2 regions of the Streptomyces sp. NPDC002057 genome follow, and region 2 is predicted to be linked to the other one. Evidence: riboswitches for the same ligand, from Rfam matches in the RefSeq annotation. Region 2 holds a riboswitch; the other holds the start of a gene.

Region 1 (3,398 bases), on a different contig from region 2:
CGCCCTCTTCTACCTGGGCACCGGATACCTCGCGCTGCTCGGGTACGCGGCGGCGCACGCCAACAGCGAGCAGACCCTGGTCGGGGCGTCGGGGGCGATCTCCGGGGTGCTCGGGGCCTTTCTCTTCCTCTTCCCGCGCTCCCGCGTCACCAGTCTCTTCCCCTTCCTCTTCTTCCTGCCGCTGCGCTTCCCCGCCTGGATCGTGCTGGTCTTCTGGTTCGTGCTCCAGTGGCTGGCCGCCCGGGCGGCGGGCGCCGGGCCGGGCGTGGCCTATCTGGCCCACGTGGTGGGCTTCTCCGTCGGCTTCCTCTACGCCTGGGGGCGCTACCGCGGTGGGGATAGAGTGAAAGCCCAAACCGCGGCGACCGAGGGAGAAAGCCAGCCGTGATCACCGCGATCGTGCTCATCAAGACCAGCGTGGACCGCATCCCCGAGATCGCCGAGTCGATCGCCTCGCTCGACAGCGTCAGCGAGGTCTTCTCGGTGACCGGGACCTACGACCTCATCGCCATGGTCCGCGTGCCCCGGCACGACGACCTGGCGGACGTGATCCCCGGCAGCATCAGCAAGATCCCGGGCGTCGAGGCCACGGACACGCACGTCGCCTTCCGCACGTACTCCCAGCACGATCTGGAGGCGGCCTTCGCCATCGGTCTGGAGTCCTGAGACCCCGTACGCGGACACGGTGAAGGGGGCCTCCCGATCGGGAGGCCCCCTTCACCCGTACGAGTGAGTGCTCAGCCGCGGTCGGGGACGCAGCGGCCGTCCTCGGTGCGGTACTTCCACTGCGCGCCGTCCCGGACGAGCTCCTTCACGGCGCCGACGAAACGCTCCACGTGCTCGTCGGGCGTACCGGCGCCGAAGCTCACCCGGATGGCGTTGAGCGAACGCTCCCCCGGGGCCGCCTCGGGGGCGCCGCACTCGCCCGGGTCCTGCGGGTCGCTGCCGAGCAGCGTGCGGACCAGCGGGTGGGCGCAGAAGAGACCGTCGCGGACGCCGATGCCGTACTCGGCGGAGAGCGCGGCGGCGAAGTGGGAGCTGTTCCAGCCCTCCACGACGAAGGAGATGACGCCGACCCGGGGGGCGTCGTCGCCGAACAGCGACAGCACCCTGACCTCGGGCACCTCGGCGAGGCCGGCGCGCACCGTGTCGATCAGGTGCCGCTCACGGGCGACCAGCTGGTCGAAGCCGGCCTCGGTGAGCGCCTTGCAGGCGGAGGCGATGGAGTACACGCCGATGACGTTCGGGGAGCCGGCCTCGTGCCGGGCCGCGGTGGTGTGCCACTCCACGTCCACACCACCGTCGGCCCGACGCGCCACCTTGCGGGAGGCGCCGCCGCCCGCGAGGTAGGGCTCGGAGTCCTGGAGCCAGTCGGAGCGGCCCGCGAGGACGCCGGAGCCGAAGGGCGCGTACAGCTTGTGCCCGGAGAAGGCGATCCAGTCCACGTCGAGCTCCTGGACGGAGACCGGGTGGTGGGGCGCGAGCTGGGCGGCGTCGAGCACGATCCGGGCGCCGTGGGCGTGCGCGGCGGCGGCGAGCTCCTTCACCGGCCACAGCTCACCGGTGACGTTGGAGGCGCCGGTGACGCAGACGAGGGCGGGGCCGTAGGGGTCGCGGTCGGCGAGGGCGCGCTCCAGGGTGGCGACGGCCTGCTCCGGGGTGCGGGGCGCGTTGAGGTAGGTGACGCGGGCGTCGCGCCAGGGCAGCAGCGAGGCGTGGTGCTCGGTCTCGAAGACGAAGACCTGGCAGTCCTCGGGGAGGGTGGCGGCGAGCAGGTTGAGCGAGTCGGTGGTGGAGCGGGTGAAGACGACCTGGTCGCCGGGGCGGCAGTCGAGGAACTCGGCGACGGTGACGCGGCTGTTCTCGAAGAGGTCGGTGGAGAGCTGGGAGAGGTATCCGGCGCCGCGGTGGACGCTGCCGTAGTAGGGGGCGTACGCGGCGACGTCGTCCCACACCCGCTGCAGGGCCGGTGCGCTGGCCGCGTAGTCGAGCGCCGCGTAGGTCACCTCGCCGCCGGTGACGAGCGGCACGGTGACGTCCCGGCCGAGGACGGGCAGCGGCGCGGCGCAGCAGGGATCGGCGGACTCGGCGGTCGCGCACTCGGCGGTCGCGGTCCCTGCGACGGTGGCGGTGTCGACGGTGGCGACGGCGGTGGCGGCGTTCGGGCGTGCGGACATGGCGGTATCTCCCGGCGGGCGGTGCGGAATGGCTTCGGTGATCCCGTACGCGGCCGGGCTCGGCGGGGTACGGGTGATGCCTCGGAAGACACGGGGGCGCGCGAAGGTACGCGGAAGCGACCCTGATCCGAGGGTGAAGGGTGGGGCGGATTCGCCCTATCGCATTCGCTTGCTCACGGAAAAAGCTCCTCGAGAGACCAGGACCCCTGGTGTTCGAGGGGTCCGCGCTTGCCGTAGACCTCGCTGCCTACGGCCTGGTCATCACCCGGGGCACCCCGCCACGGACGGAGGGTTGCCGGACAGCAAGCCGGGGCCAAAACGCTGTCACTCGTGACCTGTAGAGAATCCTGCCACATGATCGCCGAAGCGCAAGACCCCGGTCCGCATACTGGACCGGGGTCACACGGGCGTCTCGTGCCGGAGGGTCAGGCGTTGCTGACGCCGATCCAGCGGTCCAGGGCCCGGCGGGCCCCGCCGGAGTCGATCGCCTCCGCGGCCCTCTCGATGCCGGCGCGGATCTGCTCCACCAGGGTGCCCTCCCCCGGCGCGAGCGCGGTCAGCGCCGCCGCCGAGTTGAGCAGCACCGCGTCCCGTACCGGACCGGTCTCCCCCGCGAGCAGCCGCCGGGCCACGTCGGCGTTGTACGAGGCGTCCGCGCCGCGCAGCGCCTCCACCGGCACGAGGTCGATGCCGACGTCCCGGGGGTCGAAGGCCTCCTCCCGCACCGAGCCGTCGCGGACCACCCAGACCCGCGAGGTGGCGGTGGTGGTCAGCTCGTCGAGGCCGTCGTCGCCGCGGAAGACGAGCGCGGAGGAGCCGCGCTCGGCGAGCACCCCGGCCATGATCGGGGCCATCCGGGCGTCGGTGACGCCGGTGGCCTGGGCCCGGACCCGGGCCGGGTTGGTGAGCGGACCGAGGAAGTTGAAGGTGGTCCGGATGCCGAGCTCCTTGCGGGCCGCGGCGACGTGCCGCAGCGCCGGGTGGAACTTCACCGCGAAGCAGAAGGTGATCCCGGCCTCCTCGGCGACCTCGGCGACCCGCCGGGGGGTCAGCTCCAGGTTGACGCCGAGCTTCTCCAGGACGTCGGAGGCGCCGGAGGCGGAGGACGCGGCCCGGTTGCCGTGCTTGACGACCTTGGCGCCGGTGCCGGCGACGACGATCGCGGACATCGTGGAGATGTTGACGGTCTTGGCGCCGTCGCCGCCGGTGCCCACGATGTCG
Region 2 (3,398 bases):
TAGCCCTTCTCCGCGTTGAACCACTTGACGGTGCCCTGAGCCATGCCTAACTCCCCTATTACTGGCCCTTGCGCGGGACCCGCACTTCGCGGACCCGGGTCAGACCCTCGCCGGAACGCGTCGACCGCGGCTGAATGTATCTGCCCAACTGCCCTCTGCAACAGGTCATTCGAGCGAGAATTCTGGGCGCCATGGAAAGGCGAATTGGGGAGAATCCCTTGAATTCCTGGGCAAGTCGGGCCCGGCAAAGCGTGCAGAAGGTACACAACGCGCACACACTTTGGCTGCTTCTTGTCGCGCAGGGACGCATTCTCATATGCGTCCGGCATGAGCAGCGGAGGGGACTTCCCCAACTCTACCGCGCTCAACCATACAGAATTGCCCCTTCCGCTTATTGACGCGGAAGGGGCAATTCAAGAAAGACGGGACAGCCCGCGCGGCACGGCACCGGGCCGGTACCGCGCCCGGCGGTCAGCCTCCGGCGACGGCCGGGATGATCGAGACGCCGGCGCCGGCCGGGGTGGCCGTCTCCAGACCCTGCTCGAAGCGCACGTCGTCGTCGTTCACGTAGACGTTGACGAAGCGGCGCAGCTTGCCCTGGTCGTCCAGGACGCGGGCGGCGATGCCCGTGTGGTTCTTCTCCAGGTCCGCGATGACCTCGGCGAGGGTCGCGCCCTCGGCCTGGACCTCGGACTGTCCGCCCGTGTAGGTGCGGAGGATGGTGGGGATGCGGACGTTCACGGCCATGTCTTCGGAACCTTTCGGTGGGCCAGGAGTGCGGGCGGGCTCAGAGGGCCAGGCCCGCGTCGCGGAACGCGTCCAGGCTCGGGCGGATGGTGACGGTCGCCTGAGAGGTGTCGGCCACCGCGTCCAGGGTCTTGAGCCCGTCGCCGGTGTTGAGCACGACGGTGGTCAGGTTCGGGTCGATCAGCCCGGCCTCGACCAGCTTCCTCGTGACGCCGACGGTCACGCCGCCCGCGGTCTCGGCGAAGATGCCCTCGGTCTGCGCGAGGAGCTTGATCGCGTCCACGACCTGCTCGTCGTTCACGTCCTCCACGGCGCCGCCGGTGCGGCGGGCGATGTCGAGGACGTAGGGGCCGTCGGCCGGGTTGCCGATGGCGAGCGACTTGGCGATCGTGTTCGGCTTCTGGGGCCGTACGACGTCGTGGCCCGCCTTGAAGGCCACCGACACCGGGGAGCAGCCCTCGGCCTGCGCGCCGAAGATCTTGTACGGCTTGTCCTCGACGAGGCCCAGCTTGATGAGCTCCTGGAGACCCTTGTCGATCTTCGTGAGCTGGGAGCCGGAGGCGATCGGGATGACGAGCTGGTCGGGGATGACCCAGCCGAGCTGCTCGCAGATCTCGTACGCCAGCGTCTTGGAGCCCTCGCCGTAGTACGGGCGGAGGTTGACGTTGACGAAGCCCCAGCCCTCGCCGAGCGGGTCGCCGATGAGCTCGGAGCAGAAGCGGTTGACGTCGTCGTAGTTGCCCTCGATGGCGACGAGGTCACCGCCGTAGACACCGGCCATGACGACCTTGCCCTGCTCCAGGTCGTGCGGGATGAACACGCAGGAGCGGAAGCCGGCGCGGGCGGCGGCGGCGCCGACGGCGCCGGCCAGGTTGCCGGTGGAGGAGCAGGAGAGCGTGGTGAAGCCGAAGGCGCGGGCGGCCTCGATGGCCTGGGCGACGACCCGGTCCTTGAAGGAGTGGGTCGGGTTGCCGGAGTCGTCCTTGACGAAGAGCCTGCCGGGGGCGACCCCGATCTCGCGGGCGAGGTTGTCGGCCTGGACGAGCTTGGTCCAGCCCGGGTTCAGGTTCGGCTTGTCGGCGACGTCGGCCGGGACGGGCAGCAGGGGGGCGTAGCGCCAGATGTTGGCGGGGCCGGCCTCGATCTGCTTGCGCAGCGCCTCGGGGTCACCGGTGGGGAGGTCGTACGCGACTTCGAGAGGTCCGAAACAGAGTTCGCAGGCGAAGATCGGACCGAGGGCGAACACTTCACCGCATTCGCGACAGGAGAGCCCCGAAGCGGGACCGAGGTCGACGGTGGTGGCAGAGGCGGCAGTCTGTACAGCCATGGAGGCGAGGCCCTTTCTCCTCATCTTTCCCATGACGAATTTTTCGCCATGAGACGGATTTGGCACCTTCCCTAGCCGGGGGCCTCGATGGAGTACGAGACAAACCGACTGGAGGGTTGCCGGGGCTTCAACGGGCCGTTTCCCTCTGCCCCTCTGGATGAGCGGTATTCGATTGTGAAGCGCGGTGGACTTCGTTCCTGCGCTCCGACGCGGGCGGCACCCCGACGTGCATCGGGCATCCGCGTTGTTCAAGACTGTAACCGAAGGCCCGGACGCTTGGACCGGCCGTCCGAACCGCGAGATGGAGATCACGTGCTGGAAGAGGTGGAGCGCTGGCTGGACCGGCGGTCCTGGTCCGTGGCGGACCGGCCGCTGGAGCGGATCCTCGCCGCGAAGCGGAACACGAGGGTCAGCGTCGTCCTGCCCGCGCTGAACGAGGAGGCGACGGTCGGGGACATCGTGACCGTGATCCGGCGCGAGCTGATGTCGGAGGCGGTGCCGCTCGTCGACGAACTGGTGGTGATCGACTCGGGCTCCACCGACCGCACGGCGGAGGTGGCGGCGGCGGCCGGGGCGCGGGTGGTCGCGCGGGACGCGATACTCCCCCGGATACCGGCCGTGCCGGGCAAGGGCGAGGTCCTGTGGCGGTCGCTGATGGTGACGAGCGGGGACGTCGTCTGCTTCGTGGACGCGGACCTGCGGGACTTCTCCGCGGACTTCGTGACGGGGATCGTGGGCCCGCTGCTCACGGACCCGGAGGTCGACCTCGTGAAGGCGATGTACGACCGCCCCTTCGGCGACACCCCTGGTCAGGGGGGTCGGGTGACGGAGCTGGTGGCGCGGCCGCTGCTGAATCTGCACTGGCCGCAGCTGGCCGGTTTCGTGCAGCCGCTGGGCGGCGAGTACGCGGCGCGGCGCTCGCTGCTCGAACGGCTGCCGTTCCCGGTCGGTTACGGAGTGGAGCTGGGGCTGCTCGTCGACGCCCTGCACACGGTGGGCCTCGACGGGCTCGCGCAGGTGGACGTGGGGGTGCGCAAGCACCGGCACCAGGACGGGCAGGCGCTCGGCCGGATGGCGGCGGCGATCTACCGGACGGCGCAGCTGCGGCTCTCGCGCGGCCATCTGGTGCGGCCCCGGCTGACCCAGTTCGAGCGGGGCGAGAAGGGCTTCGAGCCGCGGACGTACGCGGTGGACACGGAGGAGCGGCCGCCGATGGCCGAAATCGCGGAGTACGCGCGCCGCCGCGTGGCGTAACGCCCCATGATGATCTGTTTTGCATACATTGCCCGTCTATGCGCTTCAGACAACACCACCCGGGCAGGGT

The links. A riboswitch is a leader RNA that binds a small molecule or an ion and turns the genes downstream of it on or off. The one in region 2 is predicted to bind S-adenosylmethionine.
Region 1: another riboswitch for S-adenosylmethionine. It lies ahead of ABT129_RS25015 (aminotransferase class V-fold PLP-dependent enzyme); the one in region 2 lies ahead of thrC (threonine synthase).

Annotation. Positions count from the first base shown of each region.
Region 1 covers NZ_JBEOXR010000035.1:72,901-76,298, forward strand. The annotation lists gene ABT129_RS25005 (rhomboid family intramembrane serine protease) at 1-388, shown strand, start outside; gene ABT129_RS25010 (Lrp/AsnC family transcriptional regulator) at 385-666, shown strand; gene ABT129_RS25015 (aminotransferase class V-fold PLP-dependent enzyme) at 738-2,177, opposite strand; SAM riboswitch class IV at 2,397-2,513, opposite strand; gene trpD (anthranilate phosphoribosyltransferase) at 2,603-3,398, opposite strand, start outside.
Region 2 covers NZ_JBEOXR010000023.1:55,651-59,048, reverse strand. The annotation lists gene ABT129_RS19475 (cold-shock protein) at 1-44, opposite strand, end outside; gene ABT129_RS19470 (MoaD/ThiS family protein) at 472-747, opposite strand; gene thrC (threonine synthase) at 788-2,074, opposite strand; SAM riboswitch class I at 2,092-2,238, opposite strand; gene ABT129_RS19460 (glucosyl-3-phosphoglycerate synthase) at 2,387-3,328, shown strand; gene ABT129_RS19455 (hypothetical protein) at 3,367-3,398, shown strand, end outside.